DNA from 3 places in the Lysinibacillus sp. GW821-FHT14F06 genome. Region 2 is predicted to be linked to each of the others. Evidence: predicted binding sites of a transcription regulator. Region 2 holds the regulator's gene; each other region holds the start of a gene.
What was found. The regulator LexA, encoded in region 2, represses DNA repair genes until DNA is damaged. The targets are predictions, from matches to a motif close to CGAACATATGTTCG.
Positions count from the first base shown of each region.

Region 1: the regulator LexA is predicted to act here: its motif matches at 2,628-2,641, upstream of uvrB (excinuclease ABC subunit UvrB).
Region 3: the regulator LexA is predicted to act here: its motif matches at 2,317-2,330, upstream of AC1RNS_RS16525 (YolD-like family protein).

Region 1 is NZ_JBXAPF010000014.1:53,344-57,674, reverse strand. It holds gene uvrA (excinuclease ABC subunit UvrA) at 1-567, opposite strand, end outside; gene uvrB (excinuclease ABC subunit UvrB) at 575-2,554, opposite strand; gene AC1RNS_RS13955 (IDEAL domain-containing protein) at 3,249-3,491, opposite strand; gene AC1RNS_RS13950 (competence protein ComK) at 3,718-4,227, shown strand; one part of gene prfB (peptide chain release factor 2) at 4,291-4,331, opposite strand, start outside.
Region 2 is NZ_JBXAPF010000001.1:125,997-130,327, reverse strand. It holds gene AC1RNS_RS00600 (helix-turn-helix transcriptional regulator) at 1-80, shown strand, start outside; gene def (peptide deformylase) at 73-651, shown strand; gene AC1RNS_RS00590 (YneB family resolvase-like protein) at 705-1,370, opposite strand; gene yneA (cell division suppressor protein YneA) at 1,367-1,681, opposite strand; gene lexA (transcriptional repressor LexA) at 1,846-2,463, shown strand; gene AC1RNS_RS00575 (DUF4303 domain-containing protein) at 2,582-3,079, shown strand; gene AC1RNS_RS00570 (gamma-glutamyl-gamma-aminobutyrate hydrolase family protein) at 3,193-3,915, opposite strand; gene AC1RNS_RS00565 (prepilin peptidase) at 3,946-4,331, opposite strand, start outside.
Region 3 is NZ_JBXAPF010000019.1:25,647-29,977, reverse strand. It holds gene AC1RNS_RS16540 (hypothetical protein) at 369-692, opposite strand; gene AC1RNS_RS16535 (YhjD family protein) at 1,334-1,675, opposite strand; gene AC1RNS_RS16530 (YolD-like family protein) at 1,668-2,006, opposite strand; gene AC1RNS_RS16525 (YolD-like family protein) at 2,022-2,294, opposite strand; gene AC1RNS_RS16520 (hypothetical protein) at 2,518-2,922, shown strand; gene AC1RNS_RS16515 (helix-turn-helix domain-containing protein) at 2,933-3,349, shown strand; gene AC1RNS_RS16510 (AP2 domain-containing protein) at 3,396-3,896, shown strand; gene AC1RNS_RS16505 (peptidoglycan recognition protein family protein) at 3,939-4,331, opposite strand, start outside.

The sequences.
Region 1 (4,331 bases), on a different contig from region 2:
ATCTAAATCTCGTAATTCGCCATCAATACGGACACGCACAAAGCCTTGCTTTTTTAAATCTTCCAATAGCTTTACATGTGTCCCTTTACGTCCAGATACCATTGGCGCAAGGAGCTGCATCTTTGTTCGTTCTGGATATGTCAATAAGCGATCAACCATTTGCTCAATCGTTTGGGAAGTAATTTCAATACCATGATTTGGACAAATAGGCTTGCCAATACGTGCATACAGTAAACGTAAATAATCATAAATTTCAGTTACTGTACCAACTGTTGAACGCGGGTTACGGCTCGTTGTTTTTTGATCAATCGAAATAGCAGGGGATAATCCCTCTATCGCATCAACATCAGGCTTGTCCATTTGGCCAAGAAATTGACGAGCATAGGCAGAAAGAGACTCTACATAACGACGTTGCCCTTCAGCATAAATCGTATCAAATGCTAATGACGATTTCCCTGAGCCTGATAAACCTGTTAATACAACTAATTGATCTCGTGGAATTGTCACATTAATATTTTTTAAATTATGTGCTCGTGCGCCTTGCACGACGATTTCAGTATTTTTCACAAGTCATTCACCCTTCTGCCTTCAATTCAAATATTGTATCGCGAAGCTCTGCAGCACGCTCGAAATCGAGTGCTTTTGCTGCTTCCTTCATTTCTAATTCTAGTGTAGCAAGTAACTGCTCTTTTTCCGCCTTCGTCAGCTTCTTACCTTTTGTGGCCTTCGCTACATAAGTCTCTTCTTCCTCTGCCACCTGTGTCGCACGAATAACATCAGGAATTTTCTTCACAATCGTTTTCGGTGTAATACCATGCTCCTCGTTATACGCCATTTGCAATGCTCGACGACGTTTCGTTTCCTCAATTGCCTTTTTCATCGAATCCGTCATATTATCTGCATACATAATGACATGACCATTAGCATTACGTGCTGCACGTCCAATCGTTTGAATTAATGAACGCTCTGAACGTAAAAATCCTTCCTTATCAGCATCTAAAATCGCCACAAGAGAAACTTCAGGAATATCTAGACCTTCTCGCAATAAGTTAATGCCGATTAGTACATCATAAGTACCTTTCCGCAGCTCGCGAATAATTTCAATTCGCTCTAGCGTCTTAATCTCTGAATGCAAATACTCCACCTTTAAGCCCATCTCTTTCAAATAAGCTGATAAATCCTCTGACATTTTTTTCGTCAAAGTTGTAACAAGCACTCGTTCATCACGAGCGATACGACCTTGAATCTCATCGATTAAATCATCAATTTGCCCTTCAATAGGACGTACGTCAATTTGTGGATCAAGCAGCCCAGTTGGACGAATAATTTGTTGCACCATTTCTGGCGTATGCTCAAGCTCATACGGGCCAGGTGTTGCGGATACATAAATAGCTTGATGTATATGTTTCTCATATTCTTCAAAACGTAAAGGGCGGTTATCTAGTGCTGATGGCAAACGGAAGCCATGCTCAACTAACACACCTTTACGCGCCTGGTCACCATTGTACATTCCTCGAACTTGTGGCAAAGTAACGTGACTTTCATCGACAACCAGTAAAAAATCATCAGGGAAATAGTCAAGTAGTGTATATGGCGTTGCCCCCGCTTCACGCAATGTTAAATGACGCGAGTAGTTTTCAATACCCGAGCAAAAACCCATTTCACGCATCATTTCTAAATCGTAACGAGTTCGTTGCTCTAAGCGCTGCGCCTCTAACAATTTATCCTCTGCGCGTAAAAGAGCTAAACGCTCCTCCAACTCTTTTTCAATATTATCAATAGCTTTTAGCATTTTTTCTTCTCGTGTAACGAAGTGGGACGCTGGGAAAATAGCAACATGATCACGCTCTGCTAGTATTTCTCCAGTTAACGCATCCACTTCGCGAATTCGATCAATCTCATCCCCGAAAAATTCCACGCGGATACAATGTTCATCACGTGATGCTGGGAAAATTTCCACTACATCACCACGTACCCGAAACGTCCCACGTGTAAAACTCACATCATTACGCTCATACTGTACATCGACCAATTTTCGAAGCAACTGATTACGTTCAATTTCCATTCCCGTACGCACTGATACGACCAGTTCACGATATTCTTCTGGAGAACCTAGACCATAAATACAGGACACAGATGCAATAATAATGACATCATCGCGCTCGAATAATGCAGATGTCGCAGAGTGACGCAATTTATCAATTTCATCATTAATGCTTGAATCTTTCTCGATATAAGTATCCGTCTGCGGTACATAGGCCTCTGGCTGAAAATAATCATAGTAGCTGACAAAGTATTCCACCGCATTATTCGGGAAGAACTCTTTAAACTCACTATACAATTGACCAGCTAGTGTTTTATTGTGTGCCATAATCAGTGTCGGTTTTTTGATCTGTTGGATAACGTTAGAGATGGTAAACGTTTTTCCTGTTCCTGTTGCACCAAGTAATGTTTGATGACGTTTACCTGCATGTACACCCTCCACTAATTCCGCGATTGCCTGTGGTTGATCTCCATTAGGTTGATATGGCGCTTGTAAATCAAATGCTTGCACTCACACCCCCGTCCTTTCCTACCAATTTGTACATTTATTTTAGCATAGCAGCACTGAAATTTCGAACATTTAACGAACGAATGTTTGTAAATTGTTTTCTAATTCGCTAAAATGACGGTATATTTACTAATCATTCAAGTAAATTACTGAATATCTTCCTACCCTTATAATAGCCGCTTCATCCAGTTTTCAAGCTCCTTAGCTGAATATATTCCTTTTAATCCCTACTTTACCTTTAATACGGCTATTCACCATAACTTGTGGTTGACTTCCGCTCCGCCAGTGTGCTTTCCAGGGGGCGTCCGATGAGCCGCTTCACTCGCGCTGCTCGCTCCAGGGTCTCATCCAGGACGCTTAATCCCCTAGGAGTCACACTGGCTCCGCTCCAGTCAATTACTATTACAATTAAAAATGTCAACCACATCTTTTGGTGATGAACCTTTAATACCTAGCATGTACTCACGTTTTTTGAGCAAGCAACTACCCTCACCAATTGAGCAAATTCTTCCACTTTACAAGCGATTTCTCTACTAATTGACTGTATTTCTCTTCAACTCTTCTCTTTCTGAGCCACTCTCTCTATTTATTGAGCAAGTACCTATACTTTTAGATTAACAAATGACCAGTTAACTCTTTTACTAATTTGTACACAAAAAATCCCGCCCTCTAATCTTTGGAGAGCGGGTTAGTCATATTATTCACTTGCTGCTTGGCGTAATGCTGTTAGTTCATGTGCGTATAGATGAAATGCCTTTTCATCTTTTTCATCGAGTGCTCTATCTATCAGAACCATGAGCTGCTCTTCACGATGCATACGCTGGATATGATTTAAAAATAAATCCAAATAAATCTCGTTCAATAATTTCTCTGCCTCATCAACTTGCTTTGACTGACCAACGGCTTTTAGAAAATCTGTATACGAATAATATTTATCCAACGATCTCACCTCGATCCTTTTCTAAATTATATGAAAATTGAAATTAAAATGCAATGCTTAAGAACTGAAAATAACTTGGATTAGCCACTAAACTCTGTTCATTTAAAGCAAATTCTCTACACTTTTTCTTCATTTATCAATAGGTTTCACGTTTTATCTATATTATCAAAAATTTATTTTATCCTCTACACTACAGCTATCAATAGAAAAAGGAGGAACTTCATTTATGCAAACAAACTATGTCAATGGATATTTAATGTCTTTCAACACCTATTTACTTGAACCTATCGAGCATGGATCAAAAATCTTCACACGGGTTATCGACAAACATAATGAGCTAATTGTTACTCGTAAACCGATGCACGTACTACGCAAATCTTGTATCTCACTTGGAACAACCTATGAAGCTGCGAAATATTCCGCTAAACGCTTTTTTGGCAATCAGCATAAACTACCAATCGTAGTGGCTTTTGATTATGGTTTCCCATGTATCTTTTTACCAACTTACTCACCGAACTCCATCCATAATATTTGGATTGGTCTTCACGCCATTTCGAATATTATACCGAGTAAATTAGGCTGTATTATCACGCTAAAAAACGATAAACAAATAGAATTACCTATTCAATATGCATCTATCAGTAAACAATTTGTCAATGCATCAATGCTCTATAAGCATTACATGAATGAGCGAAAGAGTATTAGTCATGATGCCCCCTATCATCCACCTTTCTAAAAAAGGTGAATAAAAAAATTCCCTTCAGGTGCACAAAGTTTCTGTGCCCTTGAAGGGAATTGATTAGCCAATTTTTGAACGTAAGTATGCATTAATGAATAGAT
Region 2 (4,331 bases):
ATGACCCTACTCTTGAATTAGCCTTTAAAATTGCAAAAGCCCTAAATAGAAAAGTTGACGAGGTGTTTATTTATGAGTAAGTTTTGCCCTGATTATATGATTACCATGAAGGATTTCGTAAAGGAGGGCTCTGCCATCTTGCGAAAGAAGACAAACGAGGTGATGTTACCTGTAGCAAAAGAAGATCAAGATGTATTACGATGTATGCTTCAATATTTAAGGAACAGCCAAGATCCAGACATTTCGAAAAAATATAAATTACGCCCAGGATCAGGATTATCCGCCAACCAAATTGGACTTAGCAAAAGAATGTTCGCCGCTCTATTTGAAGAAGGTAATCAAATGTATGAATATATGCTCGTTAACCCTAAAATCATTCGTCACTCTTTAAACATGATTTATTTACCAGAGGGAGAAGGTTGTCTTTCCGTTAATAGGAAGATTAATGGCTATGTACCACGATATGAAAGAATTAAAGTTAAAGCATATGACATTCTTGGTCAAGAAATCATTCTTCAATTTAACGGCTATGGTGCCATCCTAATGCAGCATGAAATCGATCATTTAAACGGAATTATGTTTTATGACAGAATAAATCAAGAACATCCATTTAAATTACCCGATAATGTAGTGATTGAGAGCTTGTATTAATCTCGCTCTCCTATTTCATCAGTGGGATGGGCAAAACTCCCACTGATCTTACATTATTCACTTATCAACTTTTTCTGATGCTCCTGATATCTTCGATGTACTGTTGCCTTACTAACATCAAAGCCTAAGCCTCGAAGTGTCATGGCAATTTCCTCAAACGTAAAGCCTTTGTTTCGAAGAGTAATAATTTCCTCAATCGGCACTTCCTTACGCTCCTGCCCATTTGGATTTCCACGATTCGATAGATTGTTTTCAGGTCTATAGCCCTTTTCAACAGCTCGACGCATACCACGTCGTATTTTAGCATTATGGATTCTGCGCTGGTATTCCTCTACTATCGCTAATATTTCGAGCAGCATCGTATCCATTTCATTTAATTGTACAGGGCCTGCATCTCGCATGGAGAAAACATCCGTTTCCGTTTTTTGCAATAAATGCAGCACTGCCATTCTGGCATTTCCACGTCCCAAGCGTGTTTCATCCTGGACAAATAGCGCATTAATTTCCTGTTCTTTAATGAAATCAAGCATTTCAAGTAAGCCATCTCGCTCCACATCATAGCCACTATGCTGATCTAGAAAAATGCCCTTTATATCGTAGTTCTGCTCCTTGGCATAGCGTGTTAATTCTTCCTGCTGACGCTCTAGCGAGGAACTTTGTGTCTCTTTTTCTGTACTCACGCGGCAATAGATGACGGCTGATTGTTGTTTATTTATCATTGTTCATTTCTCGCAATTTCAATAGAGTTTATGGGATTGGCTTGGTTTCCCACCACTGGAATGACTAATGATTTACCAGCAACAATTTGAACGTTTGGTAATTCATTTTCCGCCTTTACAAGCTTAATCCAGTCTTCCTTACTCATTTTACCACGGTATTGCTCTGCTAACGACCATAGGTTATCCCCATGCTCCACTTGTATTTCCTTGTAAGTCACCTCACCAGGATCTGTTATGTAAAGGTATCCTGCAAATAATAGGCAAGCCCCTAATAAAATGGAGATATGCGGATTTTTCTTTAACCAATTCATCGTTATGACCTCTTTTCTAGAATGTTTGTTCGGAATGTATGTTCTTATAATAGTGCGAACAAACGTTTTTGTCAAACACTTTTCGAACCTATGTTTGCATAAGTGTTCGCATTCTGCTATACTATCTAATAAGAAGAAATATAAGAAAAAAGAGGTGAGCAATCATGAAAAAAGTTTCGAAAAGACAAGAAGACATTTTAGCCTTTATCAAAGAAGAAGTACGCGCAAAGGGGTATCCACCATCTGTACGTGAAATTGGTGAAGCAGTTGGACTTGCTTCAAGCTCAACGGTTCATGGACATTTAGCTCGTTTAGAGCAAAAGGGCTTTATCCGCCGTGACCCAACGAAGCCACGTGCGATTGAAATTTTAGAGCCAGAAGATTCTATTCAAAAGCAACATGTTATTCACGTCCCACTTGTAGGGAAGGTTACAGCAGGTTCTCCAATTACAGCTATTGAAAATATTGAAGAGTATTTCCCGCTACCAGATACTTATGGGACAAGTGAGGATCAATTATTTATGCTAGAAATTATGGGTGAATCCATGATTGAAGCTGGAATTTTAGATGGAGATTTAGTCATTGTAAAGCAAAAATCAACAGCAGATAATGGTGATATTGTCGTGGCTATGACAGAAGAGGATGAAGCAACCGTTAAGCGTTTCTTTAAGGAAAAAAGTCATTTCCGCTTACAGCCTGAGAACTCCACAATGGAGCCAATTATTGTCGATCAGGTTTCTATTTTAGGACAAGTTGTAGGCCTTTATCGTCGTGTACACTAAAAAATATAAAATTATTGAATGATTTTAAGAGGATGATATGTTCCCCGATGAGCATATACCTCTTTTTCTTAATTTTAGACATAGAACAAAATTCAATCTACATAGGGAGTGCATCTATTTGAAACAAAAAATCAAACAAGCTGTGCAAGAAGCTTATACGACAATGTATAGCTCCTTATACGATGAACAAATTTATGCGGCTGTTTTAGTGACAGATGGAGATTGTGGTAGCCTTTATTTAACAATGGGAACTGAAAAATCACTAATTGAAATTGGTCAAAACTATGAGGATGCCCCCGAGGATTATCGCTTTTTAAAGGATGAATATTTACATTACGATGAAACGGATATGCTCGAAAAGGTAAGTCGTGAATTATTGGATATTGTATTGCATATTGAAGATGAAAAATTTATTGAACATAAAGAAATGCTGCATCAAGCAATGTGTGATACGATGTATGAATTGAAACAGGAGGGCATTATTGACGAAAGCATTTTTGTTTTTATTTCGGTGACTGATGATAATGAAGAGGAAATGCTGGAGTTATCGTCAGCGAGGCGTTGTAATTCTAATCATCCCCTACTTCCTGCGTTTGTGCGTAATTGGGGACATTAAATACTCTATTGTTCTAAAGCAAGAAGATGTCGAAGAAGATTTTTCGCCATCTTCCTTTTGTTTAGCTGGTTTACAAAAAAAGAATCCACTTTAATATGGATTCCTTGCAAGCACTATGCCTCTAATTTGAATTTCAAGCTTGCCTTGATAAAAGCAGTAAATATTTTCTTTGATACTTCATCCCCTGCCATCGCCTGCTCCTCTGGATGCCACTGTACTGCCAGACAAAATGGGTGGTCCTCGTGTACGACCGCTTCTACAATTCCATCACTGGATTTGGCTGCTACCTTTAATTTCTCAGCTAATACATTAACTGCTTGATGATGAAAGGAATTTACAGCAATTTTCTCTTTCTCGGTGAATCTGTTTAATAATGTATCAGGTGTAACCGTAACATAGTGGGTAGCCACGCCCCGAGTTGCCTGCTGCATATGCTTTAATAATTTTTTACTATGATATTCGCTCTCCATATCCTGATAGACATTGCCTCCAAGAGCCACATTTAATATTTGAATACCACGACAAATACCAAAAATTGGCATATTACGAATAAAGGCTGCCTCGATTAAAGCAAGCTCTACGGAATCTCTTTCAGGATGTATCTTCCCTAATTTAGGTGCTGGCTCTGCATCAAAGAGAAATGGATGGACATCACAGCCTCCTGATAGCAATAATCCATCTGTCAACGACAAAATTTGTGCAACATCCTCCTCTATGCCAAGAGGAATAATTAGCGGAATGCCCCCAGCTTCGATAATACTATTGCTATAGGCAGCATTTAATCTTGCTGACAAATCATCCTCCACAAAGGCCGTTATGCCAATAACTGGCTTCACTTTATCCCCTCCAAGATTGTAAGTTATTCCTTACCACAAGCCAAGATACCAATTCATCAAGGCATCCCCATAAAAATAAACAACGATAGCCGCAGCAGCAATGGATGGACCAAATGGTATTGGGGTCTTTCTACCCTGCTGCCGTGTTCTTAACACTATAATGCCTACAACCATTCCGATAACAGCGGCTAAAAATAATGTTAAGAGTGCATGTAGTGTGCCCAATACAAGCCCAAGTAAAAAGAATAATTTAATATCCCCTCCACCCATACCTCCCTTTGACAACACAGCAATACTATATAATATGCCAAAGCCAACGACTGCACCCAGCGCACTATCCCACCATGGGGTTAACGGTGAAAGCACACGTCCTATAAAGAGCAATGGTAGAAAAAAGAGTAGTACTTTATCAGGAA
Region 3 (4,331 bases), on a different contig from region 2:
CTATTGTCTTTGCCTAGTTGAAAGAAACCTGAATACACGTTAAAACCTGATTTAACGTATACTCAGTTTATGATAAAAATGCTGAAGCTCTTTTATTACCCTATAATTACACGTTTATTAGTGTAGAATTTTTATGTATTTTTTAATGTGTTTGAGCTTTTCGAATCAACCAATATACTAAACTATAATACTTAAAGGTTTATAAGTAGATTTAGTATAGGGGGCAAATCAGGGGGCGTCAACCGTCTATCATTATTATGATTCGACATTTAACCGCATTTTTAGCTATATAATAGAAGAAAGTCATTTTCACTATACTTACAAATAAAAAAGTTACTCATTTAGTTTATATGAGTAACTTTTCTTTTTTAAACATTTAAACTTTCTTTCGTAACATCAATGCCAAAAGAGTGCAACTCTTTATGAATCATTTGGCTATCCTGTATCCCTTGACGATATACATACTCTTGCATAAAACGTTCCGTTAACTCCCAAATAGCTTCTAATTCAAGTAAGAGGCGTTTTTGTTTATCAGTGTTTAAAGATTTACTTAATAAATCAAATGCAATAATTCTTTTATTCTCTGATTCAATATATTTTTCATCTTTTTTAGCTTTCTCCCATGCTACTTGGAAAATTCGTTCTTCCATGATTTTAATGAATGCTTGTTGGACAATAGTTTGATTTTGCATGATTTATCCCCCTCATTTTTGAAGGACATCCACTTTTATTTACTTTTAATTACAATCGTTTTTGGCTATAATATTGATTAATAACCATTATCGGTTATAATTAGTATTGGTTTATTGAGTGGATGTCACTCGAATTTTTCCACATCTCAAGGTGCAACTTGAGGTGTGTTTTTTTGTTTTTTCACATTTTATTTCAATCATCTCCATTACAGATTTCAGAACAAAGGTTCCCCTTATTTCCTGTTACTTTTATGGTAGCATTGTCAACATTATTTTTAAATGGGTTTCACACCCATTCTAAAAATAAATGTTACTTTTCGTCAAAATACGACAAAATTCTCTTATTTATAGTGTGATAATGGCAATAAATTCGCCATTAAATGTTAAAATTACTTTTCTTACCACAAATCTACGCTTGCATTTGTACAAACCATAAAATGCTAAATTGCCATCCTCTTCTCCATAAGTGTAAATTCTTAAAAATATACATTTCGTTCGAATACGTTCAAAACAACGAATCGCTATAATGTGTAATGTCTCGATGTCCATGCTTTAGTATTCGTGTATTTTATTGAATCTAATCTTGTCTAACTATAAAAATAAGCCACTCACTAATATAAAATGAGTGACTATATGTCGGATTAATTATTCAGGTATTTACTTATCAATTCTTCCACCTGAGTTTTTAATGCTTGCTTGGCATAACGCAGTACTTCATCTTCTCCAGCTGTTTTAACAGTCACATCACTGAAATATTCATCAATTTGAATCCACTTCACAACAGCAATATTTTTCTTAGCCAGGACCCTCTTTTTATTGTAAAAATCGTTTCTAATACTTTTTAATAAGTCCTCTACAATATTAATGTAGACCTTTGACATTTTTAATTTTTCGAGTGATGAATAGTCTTGCTGCAATGACTTTATTGCCATGTCTAATTTTATATACTCGTACAACAAGCTACGATCTTCATGATTAATCATCAGCATCTACCAGCTTTGCATCTTGGATTTCCTCAAATGATATACGTTTAATCGCCATATCTGTATCCAGTAGCAATTCCTTTTTAATCGTATCTGTTCCAGTAATCTGTCCAGTTTCATTGCGTAACTTATTGTCGTCCCATAGAGTGAGTGTAACAAGTTGTCGCATCTTAAAAGCACGTTGAATTGTTAGTTCTATCTCTTCTAGTTCCCACTCGGTTAAATCGCGTTTTTGATCATAATATTGTTCTTGTTTCCATTCTCTTATTTTGACAAGATGCTCAGATAGTAGCATTCCAGACCATTTAATATTTCCACGATCTCTTAACATCACAATCACTCTCCATTAATCCTCAACATTAGAAACACTTAATATATCTAAGAAATGTACTTTATGGACAATTCTGTACTTATCTTTAATGTGAATTAATCTAGTGTTTGCATCCATTTTGCTGACTATACCTAGAAGTGGCGCGTCCTTTTTATAGATTGTAAAAGCTTTGTACATAGATTCCTCTAATGCTTCAGTTAAAGCATAAGCGATTTCTTCAAGGTCCAATTCATCCCTGTCTAGATGCTTTGGTTCTTTTCTTTTTGCCTTAGATTCCTTTTTGGCCATTTTCATCACTCCTCCTTTAAACAGAACATTTGTTTGTTTATATTATAGAACAAATGTTCTGTAATTAGCAATAAAAAAATGATAACGCTCATAAGTTTTTACGATTATCTGGTCATTTCTTTTTTTGATAACTTCCATATTATCCGTTGACGGACTTTTTAAGGTGTGATATATTTATATTAACAAATAACCGACAACGGACATTTAAAGAGGAGGAAGTATGATGAATGTTATGAAAAGAGCTTGGAAAATTGCTAAAGAAGGTGCAGCTAAATTCGGTGGATCAGTAAAATCTTACTTCTCGACTTCTTTAAAAATAGCTTGGGCTGAAACGAAAGAAGCCACTAAAACATACGTTGAGCAAATGAAAGATGTTTATGCATTCGGGTATGAAGTAGACCTTTTACAAATCACATTTAAGGAATGGAAACGTAATACTAACTTACATCGTTTATATATCAATATTGAAACGAATAAAGGGCGTTCTCTAAATACTATATTCATCTCTCTAAAGGACGGCAAGGTTGGTTCACAAGGACGCAACGCTACTTTTCAAGGTCTTGGCGATAAAGTAGCAAAAATTGTTGAAGCACACAGAAATGAAATCATCACTAAATATGTAGTATAGGAGGATAATTGTGATGAACATTTTAGACAATATAATAGATACAAAAGAGGCATCTGAGTTATGGGACCTTTCACAAGATCACATCAAACGCATGTGTAAGTCTGGTGAAGTAATAGCTAAAAAAATAGGCAACAGCTGGGCAATTGATGCTACTCAACCAAATCCGAAAAAATATCGCTTAGAAGGACTGGAGGATAAAAAGATGTATTTAAAACATGTAGACACTGGTGCAGTTAAAACAATGGCTGAATGGACAGAAATTGTAGTTAGTGAATTTACAGAGATATATAATGAGGATGAGTCACTTCAAGAGGATTTTAAAAATGTTCAAGAATATTTAAAGCGGGCTGAACAGCGTGGGCACTTTTATAATGATTTAGTTGAGTGTGATAAAAACGGAAATGAAATCAATTATATAGAGGATTAGGTGTAGATAATCTTTACCCTTTCCTTATACGAAAGTAGGTGAATATATGCAAAAAAGGACGAAGATAGAAATTGATGATCGTTTTGAAAAATTAGTTGTAAAAGAAAAAAGAGGAGCAAAAAGAAGCTCTACTGGTCATCATCAAGGTTTAGTTTATTTGTGTGTATGCGACTGTGGTAGAGAAACAGAAGTTCTTGGGGATAATTTAAAAAAAGGAAATACAACATCTTGTGGTTGTAATGCCGATTATGAAAAATTTAGTGCGAATATGCGTAAAACTCTAAAAGATGAATTGTCTATTGATGGCGTAAAAGTACCTTTGTTAACGAGAAAATCTAAGATTGGAAAATCCGGAGCAAAAGGAATAACTGTCGATTATAACAGAAAAGGCGAGGAAGTTTATGTTGTTAGAATACGGGTTAAAGGTAAAAGTTACTATGGTGGTAGATTTACGAATTTAGAAAAAGCTATAAAAAAACGTAAAGAATTAGAAGATAAATACCACCAACCTTACATTGAGGAATTAAAAAATCGTAATAAAAAATGACCAGGCTCACATTTTTTTGTGATTACCTGGTCATTAAATGTTTTATAACGTTCGTTTCACAACAGAAATAAGTAATCCTAATGCTTCACCGTCCGACATACAATCCACTCGATCACTATGGTCAACCTTCAAAATTCCGCGTTTCTTCGTTTCTTTTAACAAATCCTTTAAATCCTGTTTAGCTGTTGATGTTAGTGTGTTTGTCACTTGTGGTTCCTCCTTCTGTTTAATAGTTGCTATTGGTTTCATAGCCTGTTCAATTCGTTTTAGGAAGCTGTTCCATCGCCCTTCACTCAAAATTCGATGTGGACAGTATTTTCCGTTCCAATCCTGATGTTTTTTCACTCGATCAATGCCCCAACCATACTCTTTTAATAACTTAGCAATGTACTGTACTGCATTCTCTTCAGCTGCAGCATAACGAGCTCCACCATT